3 regions of the Streptomyces sp. NPDC102360 genome follow, and region 2 is predicted to be linked to each of the others. Evidence: riboswitches for the same ligand, from Rfam matches in the RefSeq annotation. Region 2 holds a riboswitch; each other region holds the start of a gene.
The links. Region 2 has a riboswitch for cobalamin ahead of ACIRHA_RS07185 ((2Fe-2S) ferredoxin domain-containing protein). Riboswitches for the same ligand answer to the same signal wherever they lie in the genome.

Region 1: linked by a shared signal. The riboswitch ahead of ACIRHA_RS02300 (HoxN/HupN/NixA family nickel/cobalt transporter) and the one ahead of ACIRHA_RS07185 ((2Fe-2S) ferredoxin domain-containing protein) in region 2 are both predicted to bind cobalamin.
Region 3: linked by a shared signal. The riboswitch ahead of ACIRHA_RS07865 (ABC transporter substrate-binding protein) and the one ahead of ACIRHA_RS07185 ((2Fe-2S) ferredoxin domain-containing protein) in region 2 are both predicted to bind cobalamin.

The regions. Positions count from the first base shown of each region.
Region 1 is NZ_JBIWLG010000001.1:507,420-517,894, forward strand. Features, by position in the region: gene ACIRHA_RS02295 (RNA-guided endonuclease InsQ/TnpB family protein) at 72-1,244, shown strand; gene ACIRHA_RS02300 (HoxN/HupN/NixA family nickel/cobalt transporter) at 1,479-2,594, opposite strand; cobalamin riboswitch at 2,625-2,855, opposite strand; gene ACIRHA_RS02305 (inorganic diphosphatase) at 2,845-3,348, opposite strand; gene ACIRHA_RS02310 (GNAT family N-acetyltransferase) at 3,414-3,905, opposite strand; gene rho (transcription termination factor Rho) at 3,936-5,081, opposite strand; gene ACIRHA_RS02320 (class I SAM-dependent methyltransferase) at 5,428-6,138, shown strand; gene ACIRHA_RS02325 (hypothetical protein) at 6,179-6,445, opposite strand; gene abc-f (ribosomal protection-like ABC-F family protein) at 6,534-8,204, opposite strand; gene ACIRHA_RS02335 (VOC family protein) at 8,456-9,250, shown strand; gene def (peptide deformylase) at 9,271-9,918, opposite strand; gene ACIRHA_RS02345 (GNAT family N-acetyltransferase) at 10,097-10,475, shown strand, end outside.
Region 2 is NZ_JBIWLG010000001.1:1,573,658-1,584,132, reverse strand. Features, by position in the region: gene ACIRHA_RS07215 (glycoside hydrolase family 2 protein) at 1-1,005, shown strand, start outside; gene ACIRHA_RS07210 (sulfatase) at 1,002-2,825, shown strand; gene ACIRHA_RS07205 (hypothetical protein) at 3,010-3,318, shown strand; gene ACIRHA_RS07200 (hypothetical protein) at 3,315-3,512, shown strand; gene ACIRHA_RS07195 (amidohydrolase family protein) at 3,531-4,721, opposite strand; gene ACIRHA_RS07190 ((2Fe-2S)-binding protein) at 4,839-5,525, opposite strand; gene ACIRHA_RS07185 ((2Fe-2S) ferredoxin domain-containing protein) at 5,522-5,914, opposite strand; cobalamin riboswitch at 5,976-6,099, opposite strand; cobalamin riboswitch at 6,194-6,417, shown strand; gene metE (5-methyltetrahydropteroyltriglutamate--homocysteine S-methyltransferase) at 6,581-8,929, shown strand; gene ACIRHA_RS07175 (PepSY-associated TM helix domain-containing protein) at 9,001-10,449, opposite strand.
Region 3 is NZ_JBIWLG010000001.1:1,710,595-1,721,069, reverse strand. Features, by position in the region: gene ACIRHA_RS07885 (acyl-CoA dehydrogenase family protein) at 1-567, opposite strand, end outside; gene ACIRHA_RS07880 (enoyl-CoA hydratase/isomerase family protein) at 692-1,483, opposite strand; gene ACIRHA_RS07875 (CaiB/BaiF CoA transferase family protein) at 1,536-2,849, opposite strand; gene ACIRHA_RS07870 (GntR family transcriptional regulator) at 3,075-3,752, shown strand; cobalamin riboswitch at 3,768-3,967, shown strand; gene ACIRHA_RS07865 (ABC transporter substrate-binding protein) at 4,029-5,081, shown strand; gene ACIRHA_RS07860 (FecCD family ABC transporter permease) at 5,141-6,154, shown strand; gene ACIRHA_RS07855 (ABC transporter ATP-binding protein) at 6,151-6,936, shown strand; gene ACIRHA_RS07850 (L-threonylcarbamoyladenylate synthase) at 6,958-7,578, opposite strand; gene ACIRHA_RS07845 (hypothetical protein) at 7,737-8,885, shown strand; gene ACIRHA_RS07840 (hypothetical protein) at 8,959-9,324, opposite strand; gene ACIRHA_RS07835 (DUF779 domain-containing protein) at 9,399-9,755, shown strand; gene ACIRHA_RS07830 (phosphodiester glycosidase family protein) at 9,854-10,475, shown strand, end outside.

The DNA of each region.
Region 1 (10,475 bases), 1.1 Mb from region 2:
TGGTCGCCGGATCGTGGGATGGATGTACGGAACTCGCCCTCGTGTCCGTTTGGGTGCGTAGGGTCGCGGCCATGAAGCTGGTGGTGCGGGTGAAACTCCTGCCGACGCCCGTACAGGCGGCGGCACTTGAGGCGACCCTGCACGCCTGCAACGAGGCGGCCACCTGGGCCGCCGAGGTCGCCTTCGAGCAGCACGCACGCCGTCCGCTGCTCCTGCGCAAGCACACCTACACCGCGATCCGACAGCGTTGGGGCCTTGGCGCCCAGGCCGCCCAGCACGCGATCAAGAAGACCTGCGACGCCTACACCACCCTGGCCACCAACCTGCGCGCCGGACGCTACGGACGCCCCGGAACCAGGCGCCACACCCTCGCCTCGGGCAAACCGGTCACCTTCCGGGACGATGCCGCCCAGCCCTACGACGACCGGATGCTGTCCTGGCAGCACGCCGCGCGCACCGTGTCGATCTGGACCACGGCCGGCCGGATGAAGGGCGTGGCGTTCACCGGGCAGGACGAACAGCTCGCTGTCGTGGCCGCGCACCGCAGGGGCGAGTCCGACCTGGTCCGCCAGGGCGGCACGTGGCTCCTGATCGCGACCTGCGAGATCGAAGAGGCCGCCCTCAACGCCCACCCCGCAGAGTTCCTCGGCGTTGATCTGGGCATCGTGGACATCGCCACCACCTCCGAGGGCGAACGCTACTCGGGGCGCCGCGTCAACCGTCAGCGCGCGAACGATCGCCGACTGCGGTCCACGCTGCAGAAGAAGAACACCAAGTCCGCCAAGCGGCGGGCCAGGAAACACGCCGGGAAAGAGGCCCGGCGCAACAAGGACATCAACCACAAGATCAGCAAACGGATCGTGGCGGAGGCTGAACGCACCGCACGCGGCATTGCCCTGGAAGAACTGACAGGCATCCGCGAGCGGGCACGGCTGAGAAAGCCCCAACGCACCACGCTCCACACCTGGCCCTTCGCCCAGCTCGGCGCCTTCATCGCCTACAAGGCCCGCAGCGCCGGGGTCCCGGTCGTGTACGTCGATCCGGCCTACACCAGCCAGGAATGCTCCCACTGCCACCACACCGCACGCCACAATCGGCTCTCCCAGGCCGAATTCACGTGCCGGGTCTGCGGTTTCGTTGAACACGCAGATGTCAACGCGTCCCACAACATCCGCCAAAGAGGCTGGATGGCGTGGGTCTGCGGGGCCCAGTCAACGGCCCCTGAACTCACCCTCATCGCGTGAGCTCTGGACGCAGCCGAGCCTCGCCACAGCCAGTGACGACTCGAGCAGCAAGCCCGGGAAATTCATTACCGGGTAGTTGACTGTGTGCACTGACAGTCATGTCCTTGAGGGAGAGGGCAGGGGCCTTCTGAAGGAACATGTCTGCAGTGCGCATGGATCGGTCCTCACGGTAGGGGCGCGCGGGATTGCCGCTGCCGTCAGTGCAGCAGGGGGCCGCGCGCCCCGGCAACCGAATTACGCGCCGTCGGCCAGCCGCGCCGACCACCGCTGCTCGACCCTGGCCAGGCGCCAGTAGGCGATCGCCGCCACCCACACGGCCACGAACAGGCCCACGATCACGTACCCGACGTTGTCGAGGTCGAGACCGGCGATCCACCCGGTGACCGCGTCGGACAGGGCGAGCTTGTCGTGCAGGACGCCGACGAGCTCGATCGTGCCGATGAAGAACGCGACCGCGATCGACAGACCGGTGATGGTGAGGTTGTAGAACACCTTGCGCACCGGGTTGGAGAACGCCCACTGGTAGGCGAAGTTCATGAACGTGCCGTCGAGCGTGTCGAACAGGCTCATGCCCGCGGCGAACAGCAGCGGCAGGCACAGGATCGCGTACCACGGCAGGCCCGCCGCCGCGCCGCTGCCCGCCATCACCATCAGCGTCACCTCGGTCGCGGTGTCGAAGCCGAGCCCGAAGAGGAAGCCCAGCGGGAACATCTGTCCCGGCCGGGTGATGGACTTGGTGAAGCGGCCGAGGATCCGGTTCATGAACCCGCGGGAGTCCAGGTGCTCCTCGAGCTTCCGCTCGTCGTACGAGCCCGCGCGCATCGCCCTGAAGACCTTCAAAATGCCCATCAGGGCGACGAGGTTGAGCGCCGCGATGAGGTACAGGAACGTGCCGGAGACGGTCGTGCCGACGACGCCGAGCACCTGGTGGGTGCGCGAGTCGTCGTTCAGCAGGGTGCCGGCGAGCGCCGCGCCTCCGGCGACGAGCGCCGCCATGGCCACCACCACGCTGGAGTGGCCGAGGGCGAACCAGAAGCCGACGGAGACGGGCCGCTTGCCGTCCGCCATCAGCTTGCGGGTGGTGTTGTCGATGGCCGCGATGTGGTCGGCGTCGAAGGCGTGCCGCATGCCGAGCGTGTACGCCGTGATGCCGAGGCCGATACCGAAGGCCTTGTTGCCTACTTCGTAGTGCTCGGGGACGACGAGCAGGAACAGCACGCCGAACGCGACGACGTGCAGCGCGGCGATCACCGCGATCAGGCCGGCCGTGCGCAGCGTGTCCTCGCGGCGCCAATGGAAGGCAGGGGAGGGGGAAATGGGGGAATTCTGGGAGTTCCCGGGCAGGGTCATGCGTCGATCACGCTCCAGCACCTCGTGGATCACTTCGTGAGATGCCGCGGCCGGTCTCCTGGCTTACGGGCGTGCCCGCCGCTCCGGCCTTCCCGGCGGCCGTCGGCCGCCAGTGGCGTACAGGGTGGAACGGCGCGCTCCGGACGGCGCTGTCCGAAACCCGATCACAGTGGCGAGGGCCGCTCCGGAATGGGCCCCTGAAGGGCCGTCACCGGTCTTCCCGAGCACCACGGCCCGGCCACCCTACTACCTACCCGGAAGCGCGCTCACGGGCCCGGTCGATCTCCTCGTACGCCTTCTCCCGGCCCTCCCAGTGGGAGCCGTCGACCGACTTGCCCGGCTCCAGATCCTTGTAGACCTCGAAGAAGTGGGTGATCTCCAGGCGGTCGAACTCGGGGATGTCCTCGATGTCCCGGGTCGCGTCGTGCCGTGGGTCGTGCGCGGGCACGCACAGCACCTTCTCGTCCGGGCCCTTCTCGTCGCTCATCACGAACATGCCGATCGCCCGGCACTCGATGACGCAGCCGGGGAACGTCGCGTCGCCGGTCAGGACGAGCGCGTCCAGGGGGTCGCCGTCGCCGCCGAGCGTGCCCTCGATGTAGCCGTAGTCCGCGGGGTACTGCGTCGACGTGAACAGCATCCGGTCGAGCCGGATCCGGCCGAGATCGTGGTCCATCTCGTATTTGTTCCGGGACCCCTGCGGGATCTCCACGATCACGTCGAACGCCTCGGCGCGTGCCTGACTGCTGCCCAATGTGGCCTCCTTGCCGCATTCCGACGCCCACGAGTGTGCGCTGTGGCGGGCAAGGGCGGAAGACCTCAGACGGCCGGAGGAATGGCGAATTCGAGTTCGGGCCGGTCCCAGGCGACGGCCGGCGGGCGCGCGGGCACCGTGCCGGTGCGGTGCGCGCCCATGGAGCGGTAGAAGCCCTCGGCGGGCGGGTGTGCGACGACGCGGACGTGGTCGAGGCCCGCGGCTCGGGCCTGCGCCCGCATGTGGTCGACGAGCAGCCGGCCGATGCCCCGGCCCTGCGCCTCGTCCGCGACGAACATCAGGTCCAGCTCCGGCGGCTCGGTGAGCAGCGCGTAGAAGCCGAGCACTCGCTCGTCGCCCTGATCCACTGCTACGTAGACGTGGTGCGCCTCTACGTAGTCGGGTCCCACCCGGTAGCCCGCGACCATGGAGGCGTACGGGTCCCGGTAGGCGCTGGAGCCGCGCACGAGGCGGGTGAGGCGCCGGGCGTCCTGGGTGGTGGCCCGCCGGATGGTGACCGCCCGGCCGCCTCCACGGCGCGTCATGCTCGCGTTCATGCGTCGAGTATTACGCATGCGGGGGTGCGGTCAGGTGGTGGGCACGGTCGACTGCGCCTGGCGCAGGAACGTGGCGTTGTCCGGGCTCTGGCGCAGCTTGTCGAGCAGGGCCTCGTAGGAGGCGGCCGGGTCCCGGCTCTGCAGGGCCCGCCGCAGTCCGCGGACGACGGTCAACTCGGGGGCGGAGAGCAGGAGTTCCTCGCGGCGGGTGCCGGACGGGGTGAGCTCGACGGCCGGGTGGACGCGGCGCTGCGCGAGGACGCGGTCCAGGCGCAGCTCCATGTTTCCGGTGCTCTTGAGCTCCTCGAAGTAGTAGTCGTCGGCGCGGGAGCCGGTGTCTACGAGGGCGGTGGCGAGGATGGTCAGCGACCCGGCCTCCTCGGCGTCGCGGGCCGCGCCGAAGAAGCGCTTCGGGCCGTGCAGCGCGGCGGCGTCGACACCGCCCGACAGGGTGCGGCCGCTGGTGGAGGCCGCGTTGTTGTACGCGCGGCACAGCCGGGTGAGGGAGTCCAGGAGGATCACTACATCGCGGCCCTGCTCGGTGAGCCGCTTGGCGCGCTCGACCGCGAGTTCGGCGAGCGCGATGTGCGCCTTCGCCGGCTGGTCGAACGTCGAGGCGTACACCTCGCCGCGCACGGAGCGGCGCATGTCGGTGACCTCCTCGGGGCGCTCGTCGACGAGCACCACCATGAGGTGCGCCTCGGGGTGGTTCGCGGCGAACGCGGCGGCGAGCTGCTGCAGCAGCACCGTCTTGCCGGTCTTCGGCGGCGCGACGATCAGGCCGCGCTGCCCCTTGCCGACGGGCGTGAACAGGTCGACGACCCGTCCGGCGAGCCCGGCGGCCGGGTGCTCCAGACGGAACCGTTCGCTGGGGTGCAGCGGGGTGAGATCGGCGAAGTGCGGGCGGCGGCGGGCCGTCTCCGCGGGCGCGCCGCCGACGGTCTCGACGTGCGCGAGGGAGCGTGGCTTCCCGCATGTCCCGTCGACGAAGTCGCCCTTGCGCAGGCCGAGTTGGCGGATGAGGTGGGCGGGAACCTGGACGTCGTGCGACGTCGGGATCAGGTCGGTCGCCCGCAGGGAACCGTGCCCGTTCCCGCCGATGTCGAGGACGCCGGCGGCGCGGACGGGTTCTTGGGGTGTGGTGGTTTCTCGGGTTGTGGTGGTGGCCGTGGTCATGGCGATCACAGGTCCTTTCGCGGGCCGGGCCGCGGACGCGGCAGGCGTACAAGAGCAGGGAAGGGAGGGGATCCGGCGAGTGGCAGGGGCGGCTGAGCGCGCCCCGCGGCCGGGGAAAACCTGGTGCGTGCGGCAACGGGTGAAGAGCCCGCCAGAAGCCGCTGACCAGGGATGACGTGCGCTGTGTGGCGACGGGAACACCGTCGGACCGAAAGCGCTGAAAGGAGAGATTCGGTACCGGCGCCTCGAAACGGGCGAGCACATGTACCGCTAAGACCGTACCACCAGATCCCTGCCGCGCGGCAAGCCCCGACTTCGGCGGCGGCGCGCCCTATGCTGATCCGCCATGTTCACCGATCAGGGTCCCACCCTCCGCGAGCTGGCCGTTCAGGCGCTTTCCTCGGTCGAGCGGGGGTACGACCTGCTGGCGCCGAAATTCGACCACACGCCGTTCCGCACCCCGGATGCCGTGCTCGATTCGGTGGGCCGCGCGCTCGCCGGACTCGGCCCGTATGCCACCGGGCTCGACCTGTGCTGCGGCACCGGCGCGGGCCTGCGCGTGCTCCGCGAGGCGGGCGTCGGGCGGTCCGTGGGCGTGGACTTCAGCGGCGGCATGCTGGACGTCGCGCGGCGCGGAGAGCCGACGGCCCACTGCGTCCGCGCGGACGCGCTCACGCTGCCCTTCGGTGAGGTCTTCGATCTGGTGGTGAGCTTCGGGGCGTTCGGGCACTTCCTGCCGCGTGAGTGGCCCCGGCTGTTCTCCGAAGTGTGCCAAGTGCTGCGCACCGGCGGGCAGTTCGCCTTCCCGCTGCCCGCGCCCGCGGCCCCCGGTTCGGTGGGCTACTGGGCGATGCTCGGCTTCGACGGCGCGATGCGGGTGCGCAACGCGGTGTGGCGGCCCCCGTTCGTCATGTACTACCGCCCGTTCCGACTCGGCGACGTGCGCCGGGAGTTGGACCGCGCCGGATTCGACGTGGCGCTGCGCGCGCTGCCCGAACTCGGCGAGCGGCCCGACGGCAGCCCGCGGTGCAGGCTGGTCGTGGCCACGCGCCGCTGAGGGGGTCGGGCAGGGGGCCTCGGGGTTCCCCGTATCGCTCTCAGTCGTCCTCGCCGCCCGCGAAGGGCGTCGTCTGCCAATGCTCGACAGCGGGCGCGAGGTACTCGGTCAGCTCGGGCAGCTGCGGCACGAGCGTGAGGATGTTCGCGGGCGGCGAGGGTGCCAGGTGGACGACGACGGAGAAGACGTCGTGCAGCACCGCCGCGTCCGTGATGGTCAGGCCGAGCTCACGCCCGGCCGCGACCGCCGCGTCGACGGCGGCGGAGCGGCGGCCCGCGCGCTGTTGTGGTGTCAGGAAGGTGGTCATGGGTTCCTCGGTGGGGAGACGGGGCGTCCGGTGGAGGGCCGGGGCGGCTCCGGCACGGGTGTGCGTGGCGGGGCCGCCCCTGCGTGGATCAGTGGCGGCGGCCCGCGCGCAGTTCGAGGCGCTCCCCTTCGAAGCTCGCGCGGAAATCGCGGTCGTGCGACACGACGACCACCGCTCCCGGGTACGTCGCGAGCGCCGCCTGGAGGTCCTCGACCAGGTCGAGCGCGATGTGGTTGGTCGGCTCGTCGAGGACGAGGAGGTCCGCGGGGCGGGTCACCAGGCGGGCGATCTGCAGGCGCCGCTGCTGGCCCGCGGACAGGGCGGCCACCGGTACGTGCAGGTCCTCCTCGCGGAACAGGCCGAGCGTCAGAAGCTGTTCGGCGTACTCGTCCGGCGCTCCGGGGCGTCCGGCGGCGAACGCCGCGAGCAGCGGGAGCCGCGTGGAGTGGACGGGCAGTTCCTGCGCGAGGTAGCCGATCCTGGCGGGGCGGCGGGCCGTGCCCGCGTCCGGTTCCAGGTCGCCAGCCAGGACGCGTAGGAGGGTCGTCTTGCCCGCGCCGTTCTCGCCGGTGACCAGGAGCCGGTCGCCGGGCGTGAGCGTGAGGAGCCCGTCCAGGCGCAGCCGTTCGCCGACCCGTACGCCGTCGAGCTCGGCGAGGGGTCCTTGCACGGCGGCGGGTTCGTCCGTCGCAGACAGTGCCGTCGTGAAGCGCAGTGGTGCCGGGGGCTTCGGCACCGGGTTGCGGCGCAGTTGTCCCAGGCGTTCGCGGGCGGAGCGCACCTGGCCGCCGAGCTTGGCCTCGCTGGAGCGGCGGTGCTTGCCGAAGCCCTGTTTCGGGTCGCCGCCGGTGACGGCGAGGCGCCTGCCCGCGGCCTCCAGCAGTTCCTCCGTGCGGGCCACCTCCTCGACCCAGTCCGTGTACCGCTGCTCCGCGCCGCGCCGGGCGGCGGCTTTCGCGGCGCGGTAGCCGGCCCAGCCGTCGCCGTACCGGTGGACCGTGCGCGCGTCCCGGTCGACTTCGAGGATCGTGGTGGCGATGCGCTCCAGGAAGCCGCGGTCGTGGGTGACCGCGACGACGGTGCCGCGGTGCGCGCGCAGGTGTTCCTCCAGCCAGCGCACGGCCGCCGCGTCGAGGTGGTTGGTCGGTTCGTCGAGGAGGAGCAGTTCGGGGGCGGCGGCCAGGACACAGGCGAGCGCGAGCCGGGACTGCTCGCCGCCGGACAGCGATCCGAGCACCCGGTCGCGGGTGATCCGGGCGAGCCCGAGGCCGTGCATCGCGGCGTCCACGCGGGCGTCCGCCTCGTATCCGCCGCGCTCCTCGTAGGCGATCAACAGCTCGCCGTAGGCGGCGAGTTCGACCTCCGAGGCCGCGCCGAGGGTCTCCTCCGCGCGCCGCAACCGATGTTCCATGGCGCGCAGTTCGGTGAGGGCGAGGTCGACGGCGTCCTGCACGGTGCGGTCCGCGTCGAGGTCGAGGGTCTGGGTGAGGTGACCGATGCCGCCGGGGAAGCCGACGGTGATCTCTCCGGAGTCCGGCGCCTCGGCCGCGGCGAGCAGCCGCAGCAGGGTCGACTTGCCGGAGCCGTTCTCGCCGATGACGGCGGCCTTCTCGCCCGGACGGACGGTGAAGCGGATCTGGTCGAGGACGGTCCGGGTGTCGTAGGACTTGGTGACGTCCTTGACGGACAGCTGCGCCACAGCAGTGGCAGGGGTGGTGGGCACGTCGGTGGACACGGCGGCATGGGCGCGTGAGCGCATGGGGCTTCCCTGGAATGCGAAGGAGGGTCTACGGGCAGCGGAAACGGCGGCATCGGCCGTGCCGGACTCAGACGTAGAAGTAAAGGAAAGCCATGCCGTCACTATAACAAGACGAACCGTCTCGCCTCAACCGCGTAAGCGGGAGCGATTGCCCGACCCCACCGGATCGCGCGGCAGGCCCGCCGCGCCTAGCGTGGACGCATGCCTGCCGGGCCGCGTCGTGCCCGGCGACCGACCGAAGGGTGTCGCTCATGTCTGCTCGTCCTGAAGGCGCGCCGGTCTGGGCCGACGCCATGTTCCCCGACGTGGAGGCCGCGAAGAGCTTCTACGCGGAGCTGTTCGGCTGGACCTACGATGAGGGCAGCCCCGAGTTCGGCAACTACACGCAGGCGAAAACGCCCGACGGCAAGCGGGTCGCGGCGCTCGTGCCGCAGATGCCCGGCGCGGAGGGTGTGCACCCCGCCTGGAATCTGTACCTCGCCACCGCGGACATCGGGTCGGTCGCCGAGCGGATCAAGGACGCGGGCGGCAGCCTCATGATGGACCCGATGCAGGTCGCTTCGTTCGGCACGATGGTCACCGCCCAGGACCCCGCCGGCGTCGTCTTCAGTGTCTGGCAGCCCGACACCCACGAGGGCTTCGAGAAGGTCAACGAGCCCGGCGCGTTCTGCTGGGCCGAGGTCAACACCCGCAACGCCGCGAAGACCGACTCCTTCTTCCCGGCCGTCTTCGGCTACGGCGTGAAGAAGATGGAGGACGACCAGATCGACTTCGACGTCTGGGAGCTGAACGGCGAGCCGACCATGGGCCGCATGGCGATGACGGACGACTTCCCGCCGCACGTGCCGTCGTACGTCAACGTGTACTTCGTCGTCGATGACTGCGACGCCGCCGTCTCCACCGTGCAACGCCTGGGCGGCAAGCTGCACTTCGGGCCCTTCGACACCCCCTTCGGCCGGTGCGCGGCGGTCGGGGACCCCCAAGGTGCCGCGTTCTCCGTCATCGACGTGACGGCGGCCAAGGGCGAGATGCCGACGCTGTCCTGACGCTCAGTCGGACGACACGTTCAGTCGGACGCCGGGAGGTCGAACCCCAGCTCCCGCGCGGCGAGTTGGGGCGTCGGCTGCGCCCAGCGCTCCACCGCCGCGGCGCTCTGCGTGGACGACAGGGACCGCAGCTCGGCACGGTCCAGATAGAGCGTGCCGTTCAGATGGTCCGTCTCGTGCTGCACGATCCGCGCGGGCCAGCCCGTGAACTCCTCGTCCACCGCGTGCCCTTGCTCGTCGAGGGCGCGCAGCCGCACGTGCTCGTGCCGGGCGGTGACGGCCTGGTAGCCCGGCACGCTCAAGCACCCTTCGTAGAACGCCACTTGGCGCGATCCCACGCCGTCGTACGACGGGTTGATCAGGACCCGGAACGGCTGCGGCACCCGCCCGCGCGCCGCCCGCACCTCCTCGCTGACGGCCGCCGCGTCCTCGATGACGGCGAGCCGCAGCCCCACCCCGATCTGCGGCGCGGCCAGGCCCACGCCGGGTGCGGCGTGCATGGTGGCCCGCATCGCGGCGATCAGCCGGGCGAGCAACTCGTCCGGGAGCTGACCGTCGAAGGGCTCGGCGGGGCGGCGGAGCACCGGGTCGCCCGCCGCGACGATCGGCAGCGGCTCTCCGGGGGCGAGGAGGGACTTGACGTGATCACTCAATGACGTGAACGGCATCGCGCCAGGATGCCAAGCGTGATCGTGCGCGCATGGTGCGGGGTCCGCTGTGGAGTCCGCTGTGGGGTCCGTCGCGGGGTCAGGGAATGTGTCGGCCCTTCCGGCGGTTCTGATCTTGTGGCCGCATCGCACGGATGGTGCGGCAGTGGCACAGGAGAAGGTTCGAAGGTTCCGACGGATGACGCAGACGCCGACGCATACGCAGCCGTACGCACCGCACGAGGGCGCCACCGGCCCCGCCGCACCGCACGCCGAGGACGGTGGGTTCCACCCCCTCGACCACCCCGCGTACGCCGCGCTGACCGGCCCGCACGCGCACTTCGCCGAGCGCAGCGGCCGCGCCCTGCGCTATCCCACCGCCGTCACGCCGTGGACCGCGCTGCCCCCTGAGCCGAGCCCCTCGGACTGGGCGGGCCTCGCCGCCTTCGCCGCCCCCGACGGAACACTGCCGCTGCTCGGTACCGATTTCGAGCTGCCGGAGGGCTGGGAGACGACGGTGGACCACGCGGGCGTGCGCATGGTCGGTGACGCGGTCGAGGCGAGTCCCGACCCGGAGG
Region 2 (10,475 bases):
GCCGGTCTGCGCAGTGTCTCCGTCACCGGAAAGCAGATCCGCCTCAACGGCGAGGTCGTGTTCCAGCGCCTCGTCCTCGACCAGGGCTACTACCCCGACGGCCTGATGACCGCGCCCGACGACGCCGCCCTGGTCCGTGACATCGAACTCGGCCTGGCCGCCGGTTTCAACGGCGCGCGCCTGCACCAGAAGGTCTTCGAGGAACGCTATCTGCACCACGCCGACCGTCTCGGCTATCTGGTGTGGGGCGAGTTCGGCGACTGGGGCTGCAACACCGAACAGGGCCAGTCGGCCAACCAGCAGCCGGACGCCTCCTACGTACAGGAGTGGCTTGAGGTGCTGGAACGGGACCACTCCCATCCGTCGATCATCGGCTGGTGCCCGATGAACGAGACCTGGCAGGACCACGGCGACCGGATCACCGCGCTCGACGACGTGATGCGCGCGATGTTCCTGGCCACCAAGGCCCACGACACCTCGCGCCCGGTCCTCGACACCTCCGGCTATGCCCACCGGGTCTCCGAGTCGGATGTGTTCGACAGCCACGACTACGAGCAGGACCCGAGGCTCTTCGCCGCCAACCACAAGGCACTGTCCGAAGGCGACCCGTACGTGAACCGCTCCGACACCACCGGCGAGTCCTGGTCCATCGCCTACCGAGGACAGCCCTTCTTCGTCAGCGAGTTCGGCGGCATCTGGTGGAACCCGGCCGAGGCCGACCGGCCGCAGTCGGACACCCGGTCCGGGTCGTGGGGGTACGGCGACCGGGTGCGCACCTTGGAGGAGTTCCACACCCGGTTCGAGGGCCTGGTCGGTGTGCTGCTCGACCACCCGGACATGTTCGGCTACTGCTACACGCAGCTCACCGACGTCTTCCAGGAGGAGAACGGCCTCTTCGCCTTCGACCGCTCGGAGAAGTTCGACATCGAACGCATCCGCGCGGCTCAACTCCGCCCCGCCGCCATCGAGTCCGACGTCGAGACCAAGCGAAGGGTCCGCCCGTGAAGGCCATCATGGTCATGTTCGACAGCATGAACCGCCGCATGCTGCCGCCGTACGGCGCGGACTGGACCCACGCACCCAACTTCACCCGCCTCGCGGCCCGTTCCACCACGTACGACAACTGCTACGTGGGGTCGATGCCCTGCATGCCCGCACGCCGCGAACTGCACACGGGCCGCTACAACTTCCTGCACCGCAGCTGGGGTCCGCTGGAGCCGTTCGACGACTCGATGCCCGAACTCCTCAAGCAGCACGGCGTGTACACCCATCTCACCAGCGACCACCAGCACTACTGGGAGGACGGCGGCGCCACGTACCACGGCCGCTACAACACCTGGGAGTTCTTCCGCGGGCAGGAGGGCGACGCCTGGAAGGGCCAGGTCGCCGACCCGGTCATCCCGGAGAACCTGCGCGGCAAACGCCACGACCTGTGGCGCCAGGACTGGGTGAACCGGGCACACATGGACACCGAGGAGAAGCACCCGCAGACGCTGACCTTCGACGCCGGGCTCGAATTCCTCCGCGTGAACCAGGCCGAGGACGACTGGTTCGTGCAGATCGAGACGTTCGATCCGCACGAACCCTTCTTCTCGCACAAGCAGTACAAGGACCTGTATCCGCACGGCTACGAAGGGCCGCACTTCGACTGGCCGGACTACGGCAAGGTCACCGAGACCGAGGAGCAGGCGGGCCACGCCCGCATGGAGTACGCCGCCCTCCTCTCCATGTGCGACCACTCGCTGGGCCGGGTCCTCGATGCCATGGACGCGTACGACATGTGGTCGGACACCCTGCTGATCGTTTGCACGGACCACGGCCTGCTGCTCGGCGAGAAGGGCTGGTGGGGCAAGCTCGTCCAGCCCTGGTTCAACGAGCTGGCACACACTCCGCTGTTCGTGCACGACCCGCGCAGGCCGGAACTCGCGGGCACCCGCCACTCCGGGCTCGTCCAGACCATCGACCTCGCGCCGACACTCCTGGAGTTCTTCGGCGTCGACCGCACACCTGACATGCAGGGCCGTCCCCTGTGTGAGGCGACGGACGAGTCGGGCGCCGAGGTGCCGCTGCGCGAGTCCGCGCTCTTCGGCATGTTCGGCGGTCACGTCAACATCACCGACGGCCGCCGGGTCTACATGCGCGCCTGCCACGACGCGACGAACACACCGCTGTACGAGCACACGCTGATGCCCACCCACGGCCGTGGCCGCTTCGCCCCGCACGAACTGGTCGACGCCGAACTCGCCGGCCCGTTCACCTTCACCAAGGGTGTCCGCACGCTGCGGGCCCCGGCCAGAACCGCCCCCGGCTTCGACCCCTACCGCTTCGGCACCCTCCTGTACGACCTGGCCGACGACCCCCGACAGGAGCGCCCGGTCCAGGACGACGAGGTGGAGCTGCACATGATCCGCATGCTGGTGGAACACCTCCGGGACACCGACGCCCCAGCCGACCAGTACGCACGCTTGGGCCTTCCCCGACAGCCGGAAGACGTGACCACGTCCCACCTCCAGGTCGCCGCGCACCGGGACCGGCCGCGGCAGGAGGCGGCCCTCTCCCCCGCCCCACGGGCGGACGAGTTCCCCGAGAGCCGCCTCGGCCTGCGCACACCGCTGGCGGTGCTGCTGTCCGACCCGGTGGCAGTGGAGGCGGTGCGCCGCTTCGTCCCCGGCCTCACCGACACCGAGCTGCTGACAGTGCGGGACTCGGTGTCCCTGCTCCAGCTGTCCGCCGCCACGGGACGGCCGGACCGGGGCCAGCTCGACGGTCTGGCGGGCGAGTTGGCGCGGCTCTTTCCGTACTCCCACGAGACGCCACGCGAGTAGGACACGTGCCCCGTCGCACGGCTGGATACCGGGGGGGACGGGGACGGGGATCACGTCGTCATCAACACGGTGCCCCCCCCCATCAGAAGATGAGGAACATCCGCCGCGATCCGCGCGGCTGACGGATCCCGTCCTACGGTGCCGTGAGTTCCGCCACCAGGCGGTGTCCTCGTAGGATGCCGGGGTGCCGAGACCCATACCGATACCGAGGAGCCGCCGCGCGTGGATCGTCACGTGTGCCGCTCCGTGCGCCGCCGGCCTCGCCGCCGCCTATGGACTGAACACCTCCTCGGAACCCGAACCGCCGCCCAAGAAGCCGGTCAGCGCCCAGTGCGCCGCACTGATCGAGAGCATCGAGGGACAGCTGGCCAAGAACGAGCGGGACGGCAAGAAGGGCGGTGCGCTGGCGTTCTCACGTAACCGGGGCGCCGGCCAGGAGGATTGCGGCGATGCGCTCCGCGACCACTTCGGCCGTCATGGCGGTGATCGGTGACGCGCGGCGCCCGGGCCGCCGCGTTCGCCGGACTGGCCGCCGTCGCCGTCGCCGTCGGACTGACCGTCGCCGTGCGCGCCACGTCCGGACCGGAGCCGCAGCCCACGCCGACACGGGTGTACTCCTCCTGCCTGGCGGCGGACACCCGGCCGCTGGCGGCGGACGATGACCCGTGCGAGGGCCCCGGGCGCTGAACAACTCCCCCGCTACTGCTACGTGTTGGCGCTCAGGTCGTACCGCCTGCCGGCCGCGATCACGGCCCCGACGGACTGCAACGCCCCGAGGTCCGTGAGCGGGTCGCCGTTCACCACGAGGATGTCCGCGCTGTAGCCGGGAGTGAGCTGCCCGGTGGTCTCGTCAAGGGCCAGCGCGCGAGCGGCTTCCGTCGTGGCCATCGCGAGGATGCGGTCGTTGGGCAGGCCCAGGTGCTCGTAGAACGTGAGGCTGGAGGGCAGGCCGTCGAAGCCGGCGCGCTGGACGCCCGCGTCGGTGCCCGCGATCAGCCGCACGCCGGCCTCGGCCGTCCGGCGTACCGCGTCGAACATGGCCTCCGCGCGTTCGGCGCCGAAGAACCGAGGCAGCATCCGCCAGTTCGGGCTGACCGTGGGGCAGACGTAGATGTTCCGCCGGACGATCTGGTCGAGGACGTCCTGGCGGACCTCGAATCCGTCGGCCGTCATCCACGTGCAGTGCTCGATGCTGTCGACCCCGGCCGCGACCGCGGCGGTGATGCCGTCCGCGCCGTGCGCGTGCGCGGCGACGGGCAGTCCTGCGCGGTGCGCCTCGTCGACGAGCGCCGCCAACTCCTCCTCGGAGAACTGGGTTTCCCAGCTCTGGGCCCCGCCCTTCGTGAGCCCCCCGCCGGTCTCCATGACCTTGATGACCTTGGCGCCCGCCTCCGCATTGCGCCGCACCAGCCGCCGGACCTCCTCGGGGCCGGAGACCTCGCCGCCGAGGAACCAGCAATGGCCACCGGGCGGAGTGACGGGCACCGTCGCCGAAACGAGGCGTGGACCGACGGCCGAGCCCTCCCTGATGTCCTGGGCGAGCCGCACCGCGAGGCCGCCCCGGTCACCGAGGTCACGGGCCGTCGTGACGCCGACGCCCAGCAACTGCCGCGCCCGACCGGCCATCGCGGCGAACAGCACCTCGTCGTCCTGCTCCTGGAGCGTGGTGACGGGGTCCGGTCCCGCGTCGAAGCAGAGGTGCACGTGGGCGTCGATCAGACCCGGGAGCACCGTGCCGGCGGGGAAGTCGAGCCGGGGTTCGTCGGGCCGCGCCTGGCGCTCGACCTCCGCGCGCGGGCCGACGCCTGCGAGGACGCCCTCACGTACGAGGACGGCGCCGTCGGCGACAGCGTGAAGATCCGGTCCGGCCAGAACGTGCGCGGCGGTGATCAACATGAGACGCGGCTCTCTTTCGTATGCGAGGAACGCGAGTTGCTGCCATGCAGCACATCAGAAAGAGCGGGAAGTTCCTGGTTGTACGCGCCACCCCGGCCCAGCCGTGTCTGGTCGTCATCACCGCACCAAACAGCAGTCTCCGCACTTGCCGCCGCCGGGGGCCCGGTAGAAGAGACAGCAGCTCCGGCGACGGAACGCCAGGTCGGGGCCGATGATCCGGCCCGTTCCCTGTAGCCGGTCCGTCGCCAGCAGTTCGCGAGTCAGCCGTATAAGGTCCGCGCCCATGTCGGGCCGGGATCTGAGCAATTGTGCCGCCGATCCGACCAGCGCGGACGCCGAATTCCCGGCCAGCAGGCGCGGCGCCACCTTGACCGTGAGGCCGCTCTCGACCGCCGACAGGACGCCGTCCACCTCCGCGTGGACGGCGTCCGCGAGTTCCCCGAGTGACGGAAACTCTGACGCACGTCGGCCCTCGGGCCGGGGCAGGCGCAGAGCCGAGCTCCCCCCGGACCACTCGACCGTGCTCATCGTCGGCACGATCCCGTGGACGAGCGCGGAGGCGAGGACCGGCGACCAAAGGCGGGCCGCGAGGCCCAGGTGGGCGATGGAGACACCGATGCGGGGTTCGGCAGTGGTGGCGTAATCGTCGTTGACCGCCTGGGCTCGTGCGGCGAGACCAACGCGAGTGAGCCGTACATCGGAGGGCCGCCGCGTCGACGTCGTGTCGAGGGCGAAGAATCCACCCAGTCGCGAGGCCACGTCCCGCAGCGCCTCGGCGACCTCCTCCGACGGCACCTCGTTCATGCGGTCCTGGCCCGGCGCGGCGCGGCGATGAGGTAGAGGTCCAGGATCGCGGGGCGCTCCGCGACGCCCGGCCCGCCGGCCCGTACCCAGTCAGCTATGTCCTCGGTGGCGTCACGGTCGTTGACCAGCCCGAACCACACCGGCCGTGCTCCGGCAGCCCGCCCGGCGGCAGAGGGTTGCACGACGATGACGTTGGCCTGTTCGCAGACGTCAAGGCACTCGGAGATCCGCGTCGGCGCGATCCGGCGCAACCGCGCCGTCTGCGCCGCGTGATCGCCGTCGACCTTGACCGTTCCGCAGCAGCAGTCGCGGCACACCACTACGCGGCACGGAACCGCCCGGTCCGCTGCGGGGGCCGTCGCTCCGACTTCGGCGGGCCGTTCAGGCATGCCGCATCCTCCCTCTCGCCGGGGAGTTCCGCCCCGGATCGCTTCGAGGGGGCGACAGCGTGAGTCTCCTGGCTCTCGGGTCCGTGCTCGTCCCGGCCTTCCCACCCTCGCGGGGGCAGTGGCTCTCCGGGATCCGCTCGCCGATCACAGTGGCGGTACCGCACCGGATTCGCACCGGTTTCCTCGGGCCGCCGTCGCCCGTGTTCACGGCCATCATGCCATCCGGCGACGAGCTGCCCGCGGGCCGGACGTTGTGGCGCCTCCCGGGCGCGGCCCCGTAGGGTGAAGGACGTAGCTGGTTCGCCCCGCCCGCCAGACGGGGTGTCGTAAGAGGGAACCCGGTGGGATTCCGGGACTGCCCCGCAGCGGTGAGTGGGAACGACCGCCGTCATACGCACTGGTCCCCGGAAGAGGGGTCTGGGAAGCGACGGTCACTAGGTGTCCGCCCTTTCGGGTGGGTGTGCCCGCGAGTCCGAAGACCTGCCAACTGCCCGTGCACGGACGACACGTGCGCGGACATCTCGGTGACCTCGAGGGCGGGTCGGCGTACACATACCGGCCGATGGCCGTGCCCAGTCGCACGTGTCGCCGACCCGGTGGTGTCACTCCTTCGTGCCGCAGAGGCCTTCCGGGATCTCAGGGATACGTCTCTCGAAGGAGAATTCCGTGACCACCAGTACCGCGGCCACCACGACCGCGACCACCGGCACCGAGCCCGCACGGGCCACCGTGTACGGCTACCCCCGCCAGGGCCCGAACCGGGAACTGAAGAAGGCGATCGAGGGCTACTGGAAGGGGCGCGTCGACGCCGCCGCCCTCCGCTCCACCGCCGCCGAACTCCGCCGTACCAACTGGCAGGAACTGGCCGCATCCGGCATCGACGAGGTGCCGACCGGCGACTTCTCCCATTACGACCACGTCCTGGACACCACCGTCATGGTCGGGGCGGTGCCCGAGCGCCACCGGGCCGCCGTCGCGGCGGACGCCCTGGACGGGTACTTCGCCATGGCACGCGGCACTCAGGATGTCGCTCCGCTGGAGATGACCAAGTGGTTCGACACCAACTACCACTATCTGGTACCGGAGTTGGGGCCCGACACGGTGTTCACCACCGATTCCACCAAGCAGGTCGCGGAACTCACGGAGGCCCTCGCGCTCGGCCTGGACGCCCGCCCCGTGCTGGTCGGCCCGGTCACCTACCTCCTGCTGTCGAAGCCCGCCCCCGGCGTGGCCGACGACTTCGATCCACTCACCCTGCTGGACCGGCTGCTGCCCGTCTACGCCGAGGTCCTCAGCGATCTGCGGGCCTCGGGCGCCGCCTGGGTCCAGCTCGACGAGCCCGCCCTGGTCCAGGACCGCACCCCGGCCGAGCTGAACGCCGCCGCCCGCGCCTACCGCGACCTCGGCACCCTCGCCGACCGTCCGAAGCTCCTGGTCGCCTCGTACTTCGACCGGCTCGGCGAGGCCCTGCCGGTGCTCGCCAAGGCACCCGTCGAGGGCCTCGCGCTCGACTTCACCGGCTCCGCCGCCGCCAATCTGGAGGAACTCGCCGCCGTCGGTGGCCTGCCCGGCAAGCGTCTCGTCGCCGGTGTGGTGAACGGCCGCAACGTGTGGGTGAACGACCTGGAGCGGTCCCTCGCCACGCTCGGCACCCTGCTGGGGCTCGCCGACCGCGTCGACGTGGCCGCTTCCTGCTCGCTGCTGCACGTCCCGCTGGACGCGTCCGTGGAGCGGGACATCGAGCCGCAGATCCGGCGCTGGCTCGCCTTCGCCCGCCAGAAGACCGCCGAGGTCGCCACCCTCGCCAGGGGCCTGACTCGGGGAGCCGGAGTGATCGGCGCCGAACTCGCTGCCAACCGTGCCGCGTTGAACTCCCGGGCCACCTCCCCCATCACCCGCGATCCGGCGGTACGCGCCCGCGCCGCCGCCGTCACCGGGGCGGACCTGCGCCGCTCACAACCGTACGCCGAGCGGACCGCCGCCCAGCGGGCCCTGCTGAACCTGCCGCTGCTGCCGACGACGACCATCGGATCGTTCCCGCAGACCGGCGAACTCCGTTCCGCCCGTGCCGACTTGAGGGCAGGACGCATCGACGGCGCGGAGTACGAGAACCGCATCAGGAACGAGATCCGTGAGGTCGTCTCCTTCCAGGAGAAGGCCGGCCTCGACGTGCTCGTGCACGGCGAACCCGAACGCAACGACATGGTCCAGTACTTCGCCGAGCAGCTGGACGGCTACCTCGCCACCCAGCACGGCTGGGTCCAGTCCTACGGCACCCGCTACGTCCGCCCGCCGGTCCTCGCGGGCGACATCTCCCGCCCCGAGCCGATGACCGTACGCTGGACGACGTACGCCCAGTCGCTCTCCAGCCGTCCCATCAAGGGCATGCTCACCGGCCCGGTCACCATGCTCGCCTGGTCCTTCGTCCGCGACGACCAGCCGCTGGGCGACACGGCCCGGCAGGTCGCCCTCGCCCTGCGCGACGAGGTCGACGACCTGGAGACGAACGGCACTTCGGTCATCCAGGTCGACGAGCCGGCACTCCGCGAGACACTCCCATTGCGCACGACCGACCATGCCGCCTACCTCGCCTGGGCCACCGAGGCGTTCCGCCTCACCACCAGCGGCGTCCGCCCGGACACGCAGATCCACACCCACATGTGCTACGCCGAGTTCGGTGACATCGTGCAGGCCATCGACGACCTCGACGCCGATGTCATCAGCCTGGAGGCCGCCCGCTCCCACATGCAGGTCGCGCACGAGCTGGCCGAGCACGGCTACCCGCGCGAGGCAGGTCCTGGCGTGTACGACATCCACTCCCCGCGCGTTCCGACCATCGACGAGGCAACCGCTTTGCTGCGTACGGGACTTGAGGCCATCCCGGCCGAGCGGCTGTGGGTCAACCCGGACTGCGGGCTGAAGACCCGCGGCTGGGCCGAGACACGGGCCTCCCTGGAAAACCTCGTCGCCGCCGCACGCGCCGTCCGTGAGGAACTCGGGACGACCGCGCCCTGACGTGCGACTCCGAGGCCTCGCCCCTGGTGCCGACACTCCGGCGCCAGGGGCGAGGCGCCCTCCCGCCTACATCAGGCGATCGGCGTGTACGTGCGCCTCCCCCGCCGGTACGCGATCTCGCCGAGCGCGATGTCGCAGAGCATGAACGCCGCGAGCGGGATGCCGAGCAGCGGCACGAAGTAGCCCAGCAGGGCGATCGCGACCATCAACGGCACCACCACGTACGGCGGCACGTGCTGCCAGGCGCCGCGTGGGACGGGCCGCCCAAAGGTGGCGCCGCGACCGCGCTGCCACCACATGCGGTACCCCCACACGACGAGGAGCACCACGGCCGCGGCGAGGGCGGCGAGCGCGATCTGGTTGACGATGCCGAACAGGTTGCCGGTGTGCAGGTCGATGCCCCAGCGGGACAGCTTGGCGAGCACCGGGTAGTCGGCGAACCGCACCACGTCCGTGACCTCGCCGCTCATCGGGTCGACGGCTACGGCGTCCTGCTTCTCCGGCCAGCTCCGCTGGATCTGCTGGACGACGTACCCCGAGGACGCGTCGGCGGGCGGGACGATCTCCACGGGGTTCGAGAGACCCCTGGCGCGGGCCGCTTCCAGCACCGCGTTCAGCCCGACACCGCCATCACCTCCTGAGGAACCGGACCCGCCCATGTCGTGGCCTGCGTGCTCACCACCCGGGGCCGCTGCCGCGGACACCGTCGGCGTCGTCTGCCCGAGCGCGGCGCGCAGGTCGGTGATGTTCGCCCCTGCGTACGTCGACCAGGTCAGGCCCGTCGCGGACAGGAAGAAGAGTCCGAGCGCCGCCCAGACACCCACCGATCCGTGCAGCGACAGGGTGCGCCTGCGGCCGGTGGTGCCACGGACCGGGCGCCGCGAGCGACGCCGGCCGAACCAGAGGACGAGGCCGCCGCCCGCGATGACCCACATCCAGCTTGCCGCGAACTCGCTGTAGAGGCGGCCCACTTGGCCGAGGTGGAGGTCGCGGTGGAGCTTGTCGATCCAGGTGCGCAGTGGCAGCGCGCCGGTCGATCCGTACTGTTCGAGGGCGCCGCGGACCTCCCCGTTGTACGGGTTCACGAACACCGCGAGCGTGTGGTCGGCGTCGACTCCGGCTACACCGGAGAGCATGACTCGGGTTGTCGCGCCGGCCTCGGGTGCGGGCCGCACGGCGCTGATGTCTCCTTGCGGGTGGGCCTCGCGGGCGGCGGCGACCTGTTCGGCGATCGGCAGCTCGGCCTTGCCCACGGGGACGTTCAACTCATGGGCGTACACGAGCTTCTCGGCCTGGAACGAGCCCGCGTAGAGCAGGCCCGTGACCGCCGCGACGAACACGAACGGGGCGACGAACACCCCCGCGTAGAAGTGCAGTCGCAGCACCAGTGGGCGCAGCGACGCCCAGACCGACCGGGCGTCGGACGGGGACGGGGACGGGGATGGGGACGGCGGTGCGTGCCGGCTCTCTTCCGCAGGACGCGGTTCTGAGGTGTCGGACGTTTCGGAGGTGAGGGACAACGTGGTTCTCCGGTTTCGGGCAGCAC
Region 3 (10,475 bases), 140 kb from region 2:
GACGAACTCACTCAGCCCCTGGTGCTTGCGGTCGACGTCCTCGCGCGGTGTGGTGCGGGCCAACACGTAGGCGTGCGTGGCGTGGTGTGCGTGGCTGGTCCAGATCTTGTGGCCGCTGAGCCGCCAGCCGCCCGCGACGCGGCGCGCGGCGGTGCGGACCGACGCCAGGTCGGAGCCGGCCTCGGGTTCGCTCATGCCGAGGCAGAAGACGGCGTCGGTGGCGGCGATCCGCGGCAGGATCTCCTCCTTGAGCGCGGGGCTGCCGTGCCGCAGGATGGCGGGTCCGATCTGCCGGTCCCCGATCCAGTGCGCGGCGACGGGTGCGCCCGCCCGCAGCAGCTCCTCGGTGACGGCGAGCCGGTCGACGTTGCGCAGGGCGTGGCCGCCGTACTCGACCGGCCAGGTCATGGCGGTCATGCCGCGGGCGGCCAGTTCGCGGCTGAAGTCGCGGTCGAAGGAGCGGAGCCAGGCGTCGCTGCGAGGGGTGTAGCGGGAGGCCTTCCGCCACTCGTCGGTCAGGGTGCGGGCGGCGGACCGGGGGTCGGTGTGTGTGTCGGTCGGGGACATCAAGGGGGCTGCCTCCAGAAAGTTTCGGTCACCCGGCGATCGGTCTCGGGGCTCCGCCCCGGACCCCGCTCCTCAAACGCCGGAGGGGCTGGATCGCCTCAATCGCCGGCGGGGCTTGATCTGGTCAGGAACCCGTATACGTGCCAGTGCGCTTCTCGCGGAACGCGGCGTAGGCCTCGCGGGAGTCGTCCATCGACGTCACCACGGCCATGTGGGAGGAGATCAGGTCGAGCGCGGTGCGCAGATCGTGGTTCGCGCCCTGGCGGACGGCGCGCTTGATCAGGGCGAGGGCGGCGGGCGGCCTCGCGACGAGTCGGGCGGCGAACGCGTACACCTCGTCGAGAAGGTCGGCGTCCTCGAAGACGTCCTCGACGATGCCGAGCCGCTTGGCCTCGGCGGCGTCGACGAAATCGCCGGTCCACAGCAGACGCAGCGCCGCCGCCTGTCCGACGACGCGGGGCAGCAGCCAGCAGCCGCCGTCACCGGGGACCAGGCCGACCTTGATGTAGCCCTCGCAGAAGCGGGCCGAGCGGCCGGCGAAGCGCAGGTCGCAGAGCAGGGCCATGTCCATGCCCGCGCCGACGGCGGGTCCCGCGACGGCCGCGAGGACCGGCTTGTCCAGGTCGTCCAGGGCCCGGGCGACCTGGTGCACGCGCTCGGTGAGCAGCCTCTTCTCCTGGATCGGGGTGCGCTGTTCGCCCTTGAAGTCGGCGAGGTCCACGCCGGAGCAGAAGGCGTCGCCGGCGCCGGTGACGACGATGACGCGGACGTCCGGGTCGGCGTCGGCGCGGCGCAGCGCCTCGGCCCAGGCGTCGGCCATCGGGAGGGTGAACGCGTTCTTCCGGTGCGGGCGGCTGAGGGTGATGGTGGCGATGTGGTCGCGGGTGGAGTAGAGGAGGTCTTCGGCCGCGGGCATGGCGGATCCTTCCGTTCAGGGGGCGCTTCTCAAGGCCGTCGGGCGGCTGTTCTCAGGCGGCGGCGGTCGCGTCGATCGGTTCGCGCGCTGTTCCGTTGTCGAAGAGGGCGGCGGCCTCCGCGCCGGGCAGGCCGAGTTCGGCGAGGACCTCGCGGGTGTGCTCGCCGAGGTGCGGGGCGGGGCGGAGCGGTCCCTCGTCCTCGCGCGGGGAAGCGCCGACAGCGGGTTCGGTCATCCGGACCGGCGGTCGGCCGAGCAACAGCGGCCCCTCGGTGGGGTGTTCGGTGCGCTCGAAGAAACCGGTGGCGCTCAGGTGCGGGTCGGTGAAGAGGTCGTCGAGGGTGTTGACGCGGGTGGCGGGTATGTCGCGGGCGTCGAACTCGGCCTGCCACTCGGCCGTGGTGCGCAGCAACAGTTCGGCGTTGACCATCGAGTAGAGGGTGTCGATGTGCTCGGTGCGCTCCGTGATGGTGCGAAAGCGCGGATCGTCGGCGAGCGCGGGGCGGCCGATCGCGGCGAAGAAGGACCGCCACTGGGCGTCGGTGTAGATCATGACGGCGAGGTGGCCGTCCTTGGTGCGGCACGGACGGCGGTGCGGGGAACTGGTGCGGGCGTAGCCGGTGGGGCCCGTGGGCGGGTCGAAGACGCGGCCGCCCTGCTGTTCGAGCAGGGTGAACGAGGCCATCGTCTCCAGCATCGGGACCTCGACGGCGCGCCCCCGGCCGGAGGCCTGGCGGCCGTGCAGCGCGGCGAGCACGGCCGCGGCCCCGTAGATGCCGACCGTCTTGTCGGCCGCGGCCTGCCGCACGTACTCCGCTCCGCCGTCGCCGCCCTGGAGTGCGGCGACGCCTCCGGCGGCCTGGATGACGTCGTCGTAGGCGGGCCGGTCGGAGTCGGGGCCACCGGCGGCGAAGCCGCGGAACGCGCAGTGGACGAGGCGCGGGTTGCGCTCCAGCGCGGACTCGGCCGTGAGGGCGAGCCGACGGGCGGCGGCGGGGCGGAGGTTGTGCACGAGGACGTCGGCCGAGTCCACGAGGGCGGCGAGGACGGGCGCCGCGCCGGGCGCCTTGAGGTCGAGGGCGACGCTGCGCTTTCCGCGGTTGGTGTTGAGGAAGGCGGGGCCCATGCCGTTGCCTCGAGTGTCGGCTATGTAGCGGACGACGTCGCCGGCCGGCGGCTCGACCTTGATGACGTCCGCGCCCCACTGGGCGAGCAGCAGGGTGCAGTACGGGCCCATGAGCGTCGAGGTGATGTCGACGACGCGGACGCCGTCCAGCGGTCGGCCCGCAGGGGATCCACCGCCACCCGCTGCCGCCGCCGCGGCTTCAGAATTGTCTACCGATTCTGCCGGTTCCTTCGGCGTCATCGCCGAGTCCTCCTCTGAAATCGGCCACCGATAGCGCCTGTTGACGCCACCGCTGGGTCAAATTTCCGGGCGTTCGCCACTGAACGGGACATACATCCGAGCGAGACCTGAGCAAGACCTGAGCAAGATTGGATGCAATCTGACTCACCGTGCGGCACCATGTCAATGCCCCTGCACTTTCAGGGGAGTTAGAGTCGACAACCCTCGACGGGAAGGCAGGCACCAGTGACGGCTCAGACGGGAGCGGAGCGTCTTGACGCGGTGTCCGGAGCGGTGGCCCAGGTCGTGGAGGAGCTGCGGGCGATGCTGTTCGCGCGCGATCTGACGCCGGGCAGCCCGGTGCGGCAGGAGGCACTGGCCACGCGTCTCGGGGTGAGCCGGGCCCCGGTACGTGAGGCGCTGCGGGTGCTGGCGAGCGAAGGCGTCCTCGACCACGTCCGCAATGTCGGGTACCGGGTGAAGGTGCTGACCGCGGCCGAGTTCGAGCAGACGTATCTGATGCGGCGGGTCCTGGAGGCGGAGGTGCTGCGTCGACTGCCGCCTCTCCCGGCCTCCGCGCTCGAAGGACTCTCCGGCGTGAACGAGCGGATCGCGGAGGCGTCGGCCCGCGGCGACCTCACCGCCATGGCCCGCCTCAACTCGGATTTCCACTTCCGTATGTTCACCGCGTCGGGCCTGGACCTCGTCGTCGCCGAACTGCGCCGCGTCTGGCAGCTGAGCGACGGCTATCGGGCCTACCTCCTGCACGACCCGATGTCACAGAAGCGGATCGTCGACGAGCACGCGGAGATGGTCGAGGCGCTCCGCGTCCGCGACCACGAACGCCTCGTATCGCTCATGGACCACCACCGGGACGGAACCCGTCCCCAGCTGGAGGCGGTCTTCACCCCGCCCTCCGCCTAGCGGATGCCCGGCGTGATAGTTTCGCCGAGCCAGTCGTACCTTTGTGTGTTTTTCTACGCACACGGGTCAGGGAATCCGGTGGGAAACCGGAACTGACGCGCAGCGGTGAGGGTGACGGGCGGAGCCACTGCCACTGGGCCGGCACATCGGCCTGGGAAGGCGCTTCGCGCGGACGACCCCGAGTCCGAAGACCTGCTGGCGGTCTCCAGTGCCGCGTGGCGTGGGGGCTGGGGCCTGATCCAAACGGCAGGCCCTCACCATAGGCCGGCTCCGCGTATGAGCCCTGGACGTGAAGGAACCCCCGTGCTGTTCGCACGTCAACTCCGCCGATGCGCCCCGCTGTTGGTGGGCGCCTTGCTGCTCACCGGGTGCGGCACGACCGCCACCACCGAGGACGGTGCCGCCGGTGGCGGCGGTGTCACGCTCGACAACTGCGGAGAAAAGGTGCGGGTCGAGCACACCCCGCGCCGGGCCGTCGCCCTCGACCAGGGCTCCGCCGAGATCATGCTCTCGCTCGGCCTCGAGGACCGGATGGTCGGCACCGGCACCTGGACCGACCCGGTCCCGAAGGACCTGGCGAAGGCCAACGCGAAGGTGCCGCGGCTGGCCGACCGCTACCCGTCGTTCGAGAAGGTCCTCGGCACCGAACCGGACTTCGCCGCTGCCTCGTTCACGTACACCCTCGGCAAGGGCGGTGTGGCGCCGCGCGCGGAGTTCGAGAAGCTGGGCGTGCCCACGTACCTCTCCCCCAGCGACTGCGTGGGCAAGGACAACGGCGACGGAGACGGGGTGCGGACCAAGACCCTGGGGCTCGACGTCGTGTACGGCGAGATCCACGATCTGGCACGTGTCTTCGACGTGGAGAAGCGCGGCGACAAGCTGATCGACTCGCTCAAGACCCGGGTCCGCAAGGCCACTTCCGGGGGCGACGCGCACGGTGTGGACGTCCTGTACTGGTTCGCCAACTCCGACTCGCCCTACATGGCGGGCTGTTGCGGCGCCCCCGGCATCGTCACCAAGGAGCTCGGGGCGCGCAACGTCTTCGACGACACGCGCGCGGAGTGGCCGCAGGTCAACTGGGAGACGGTCGCGGACCGCGATCCGGACGTGCTGGTCATCGGCGACCTGACGCGCCGCTCGCAGTCGGCCGAGTCGGCCGCACAGAAGATCAAGTTCCTTGAGTCCAATCCCGTCACCAAGCACATGACCGCAGTGAAGAAGAAGCGGTACGTGCGCCTGAGCGGGCAAGCCATGAACCCGACCATCCGGACGGTCGACGGCGTGGAGCGGGTGGCCGCGGGGCTGCGCGAGTTCGGGCTCGCGCGGTGACGGCTCGTACGGTCGCCGCTCGCGCGGCCCCGGCGGCGTATCCACAGGCCGCGCCCCGGATCACCCTTCGGGCCACACTCGCCTGGGCGGCCGGCATCGCCGCACTGTGCGCCTCCGTGGCCTTCGCCATCACCCTCGGTCCCGCGCAGATCCGGGTCGGTGACGTGTGGGCGGCGGTGGGCGACCGGATCGGCCTGGCGACCTCGGACCTCTCGCCGATCCGGGACGGCATCGTATGGAATCTGCGGCTGCCGCGGACGCTGCTCGCGGCGGTGTGCGGGGCCGGGCTCGCGGTGTGCGGCACGGTGCTGCAGGCGCTGCTGCGCAATCCGCTCGCCGATCCGTTCGTGCTCGGTGTCTCCTCGGGCGCGTCGACCGGGGCCGTGCTCGTCGTCGTGCTCGGCCTCGGCGGTGGCGCCGTGTCCGTATCGGGCGGCGCGTTCGTCGGAGCCGTCTGCTCGTTCGCGCTGGTGCTCGTACTCAGTCACACGCTGGGCGGCAGCACGGACCGGGTGGTGCTGTGCGGCGTCGCGGCGATGCAGCTGTTCTCGGCGTTGACCTCGTTCGTCGTGCTGACCTCGGCGGACGCGGAGACGACGCGCGGCGTGCTGTTCTGGCTGCTCGGCTCGCTCAGCGGGGTCGGCTGGACCGAGGTGTGGCTGTGTCTGGCCGTGCTCGCCGTCACGCTCGTGGTGTGCCTCGCGTACGGGCGCACCCTCGACGCGTTCGCCTTCGGCGCCGAAGCAGCGGCGACCCTCGGCGTCCGGGTGGCCCGCACCCGGATCGTGCTGCTGTGCGTGACGGCGCTACTGACGGCGGCCCTGGTCAGCGCGGCGGGAGCGATCGGCTTCGTCGGTCTTGTGCTGCCGCACGCGGCGCGCGCCCTGGTGGGTCCGGGGCACACCCGGCTGCTGCCGGTGACGGCGCTCGCCGGGGCGGTGTTCCTGGTGTGGGTGGACACAGCGGCGCGGACGGTGCTCGAACCTCAGGAGGTTCCGGTGGGTGTGGTGACATCGCTGATCGGTGTGCCGGCGTTCGTGCTGGTGCTGTACCGCGGGCGGGGTGTGCGGTGAGCCTTTCCCAGCAGGGACTGCGCGCCGACCGCGTGTCGTGGTCGCCGGGCGGCGCGCTGGTGCTCGACGGGGTGTCCGTGGCACCGGAGCCCGGCACCGTCACCGGAGTGCTCGGCCCCAACGGCTCGGGCAAGTCGACCCTGCTGCGCCTGCTGTCCGGCGTGCTGGCCCCGTCCGCGGGCGTCGTCACGCTCGACGGTGACCCGCTCGCCTCGGTGGGCCGCAGGCAGGCCGCGCGGCGCATCGCCATGGTGCAGCAACAATCCGACGCCCAGGTCGAGTTGACGGTCGCCGACGTCGTGCGGCTCGGCCGGGTCCCGCACCGCCGCGCCTGGCAGCCCGCGTCGGCGGCGGACGAGGCCGCGGTCCGCGACGCCCTGGACCGCAGTGGTCTCGCCGACCGGGCGCACCGCCTGTGGCACACACTGTCCGGCGGCGAGCGCCAGCGGGTGCAGATCGCCCGCGCCCTGGCGCAGGAGCCGCGCGAGCTGCTGCTCGACGAGCCGACGAACCACCTCGACATCCAGCACCAGCTCGAACTCCTCGACCTGATCGGCACGCTGGGCATCACGTCCGTCGTCGCCCTGCACGACCTGAACCTCGCCGCCGGCTACTGCGCGCGCGTCGTCGTGCTGCGCGAGGGCCGGGTCGTGGCGGCCGGGGAGCCCGGCGACGTACTCACCGAGGAACTGATCGCCGACGTGTACGGGGTGCGCGCCGAGGTCACCCGCCCCGGTGAACGGCCGCACATCCGCTACCTGGGTACGACTGCGACGCGCTGAGTCCTTCACAAGGGCCCTGAGTCACTCGAAGCGCTCCGTGTCCCCCGCCCCGGCCCGTACGATCTCGGCCTCCCCGTCGGAGAAGTCGATGACCGTGGTCGGCACGGTGCCGCAGTCGCCGGAGTCCACGACGGCGTCGACCTGGTGGTCGAGGAGTTCCTTGATCTCCCAGCCCTGGGTGAGCGGCTCCTCCTCGCCGGGCAGCAGCAGCGTGCTGGACAGCAGCGGCTCGCCGAGCTCGGCGAGCAGGGCCTGCGTCACCACGTGGTCGGGGATGCGCACGCCCACGGTCTTCTTCTTCGGGTGCTGCAGCTGCCGCGGCACCTCACGCGTCGCGGGCAGGATGAAGGTGTAACTGCCGGGCGTGGCCGCCTTGATGGCGCGGAACACGTCGTTGTCGATCTGGACGAACCTCCCCAACTGGGAGAAGTCCTGGCATACCAGTGTGAAGTGGTGCCGGTCGTCGAGCTGCCGGATGGTGCGGATCCGGTCGACGCCCGCCCGGTTGCCGAGCCGGCAGCCGAGCGCGTAACAGGAGTCCGTGGGGTAGGCGACGAGCGCGCTGTCGCGGATGCTGTCGGCGATCGCGGAGATGAGGCGCGCTTGCGGGTTTGCTGGGTGCACGTCGTAGTACCTGGCCATTCGGCGAGCGTACGGGATCGGACGCGCCACGCCGGGGTACACGAGGGGCGAATCGGGCGCGTACGCGCGACAATCCCGACACCGGACCACCCTGCCCTGGCCCCCGCGCGTCCACGGACCCATACTGGTCGCGCCCCGATCACTCACAGAACGACTCCATGGCGAAGAAGAACTCAACCCCGACCCCCGTCCCCGACACCGTGTGGCTCGGACGCGGACGCCACCTCGGGCCCGAGCCCGAGCGCGACGTCCGGCGCAACCTGATCGCCCTCAAGGCGGCGGGCGTACTCGACGACTTCCTCGACCTCGACCCCGAGGACGCGGCGCGCTCCACGGTGCTGCACCCGCGCGAGGAGGAGGCCGGGCCAGGACCCGGCGCCCGCCGGGTGTTCGAGGCGCGCTGGCGCGTGGCCGACAACGTCACCGTGCGCGGCCAGCTGACGACGTACGACCCCGACACCCGCGCCAAGGAATCCGAAGGCGTCACCTGGGTCCTCGCCGCGGAGGCGGAGCGGGCCTGGGAACTGGCCTGGCCGTCGCCCGCGCCGATGTTCTGGCCGGACAGCGAGCGGGTGCCATGGGACCACGACACGGTGGCGGGGCTGCGCCTGCGGGCGCCGAACCACCTCCCGAAGGACGACGACGCCCTGCGCCGTCTCCTCAAGGACTGCTCGCGCTCCAGCTGGTACGTGCACGTGGTCATCCACGAGGCGATGACACCGGATGCCCAGGGGCAGCGGTCCATCACGCGGTTTCTGCCGCCGAGCCTGCAGCACCGCGTGATCGAGCACCGGGCGACGCCCGACCAGGCCCAGGTCGTGGACTTCGGGCTGCGCAAGGACTTCAAGGCCGGAATGCCGCGCGGCGGCGGCGTCGTACTGCCGACCACGCCGGCGCACCCGGACTATGCGGCGGACCGTTTCACCGTGCGCAGCGTCTTCCTCGACGGCAGCGAGCCGACCGAACTGCTGGACCGGATCCGGGAGTTCACCGCGTTCCCGCGGCCGCTGATCGACGAGGCGGCGCAGGCCCTCACGCGGCTGCGCGACGGCTGGCATCTGCTGACGTCCGACGAGGAGCTGACGCACGCGCAGGACATGGTCACGAAGTACGCCGAGGCGCTCGACGCCATGACCAGGTCCCGGGACAGCTACCGCGAGGCGGCCGAAGCGGCGCGGGCCGCGCTCGCCGAGGCGCCGCGCGGCGACGCCCAGGCGCACGCGCCGGCGGATCCGGACAGCAAGGACGCCTCCCCCTTCGGCACGCTCGGCAAGGCGTTCGGACGCTTCCGGGGGCCGAACAAGTAAGCGCGGGCCTTACCGGAGTTCAGGACCTGTGAGTCACGGCGCCCGCGCACGAGCGGGCGCCGATCCGCCGCTCTCACTCTTCCTCCGCCTCCTCCTCGGCGCCCGGGTCGGACATCCGCAGCGCGATCTCCTGAAGCAGTTCGCTGGATTGGACGTCCATACGGCCCTCGTCGTGGACCTTGGCGAGCTGCGTGAAGAGGAACGCGAACGCCTCCACGAGCGACACGCTCGCCGGCATCAGCGCGGCGATGGCCAGTTCGGCCGCCTCCTCCGCGCTCGCCCCCGACGGGATCTCGATGGTCGGGAACACTTCCGACACGAGCCGCCCCAGTTGCGTCACGTCGGTGTCGAGTGCCTCGCCGTCGCTGAGCCTGCGCACCATCTCGTGCGTCTCGGTGAGCACGCCGATGGCCCGCAGAATGATCTCCCTCTGTTCCATGTGCGGAGCTTATGCCGGGGCCCGCGTCGCGCGTGCAACGTGGTCGCAACGTCCCACCCCTTTGACTGGGTGTCATGACCGACGTACCCCGCGTGGAGCTGACGGACGCGGCCGCCGAGCTGGTGCGGCGGCTGCGCGAGGCCCACGGTCCGCTGATGTTCCACCAGTCCGGCGGCTGCTGCGACGGCAGCGCGCCGATGTGCTACCTGGCGGGCGAGTTCCGCACCGGAGCCTCCGACGTGCTCCTCGCCGATCTCGCGGTGCAGGGGGTGGCGGAGCCGGTCTCGTTCTGGATGTCCAAGAGCCAGTACGAGGTGTGGAGCCATACGCGGCTCATCGTCGACGTCGTCGAGGGGCGCGGCAGCGGCTTCTCGCTGGAGGCACCCGAGGGCGTACGTTTCCTGATCCGTTCCCGACTCGTCGGCACTTAGCCATCGACGCGCGACCCCGCGTCTGCTGAACTCCCCGCATGCAGACGAGAGTTGGCAAGCGAGGGAGAAGAGTCCTTGCGGCCCTCGGGGTCGCTTCGATGCTGGCCGGTGCCGCCCTGACGGGTGCGGCGCCGGCCGGCGCCACGTCGGGCGAGCGGGTCGCTCCGGGCGTCACGTACACGGAGTTCGACGTCCCCGCCGCGAAGGGCACCGCACATGCCCATGTCCTCACCGTCGATCTGACCGACCCGCGCGTGCGGGTCGACCTCCTGCACCCCGGCGCGGTCGGGGCACGCGCCACCGTCTCCTCGATGTCCGACGCGGCCGGCGCCGTCGGCGGGGTCAACGGGGACTTCTTCAACATCACGGAGAGCCAGCACCCGGGCGTCGAGGTCACCGGCGCCTCCGTCGGCCCGGCGATAGCGAGCGGGCACACGCTCAAGGCGGCCGTGCCGAACGGTCAGCGCTTCGGCCCGGCCCTGCCGCCGGGGACCTCCACCCGGGACGTCCTCGGCGTCGGGGTCGACCGGCGGGCCCGCCTCGACAGCCTGGAGCTCGACGGCTCGGTACGCACCCCGGACGACCGCGTGCCGCTGGGCGGGCTGAACCAGTACGCGCTGCCGGTCGGCTCGGTGGGGGCGTTCACGTCCGACTGGGGCAGCGTGTCGCGGGTGCGGTCCACCTGCGGCACGGACACCCAGCGGGCGGCGCCGTGCAGCA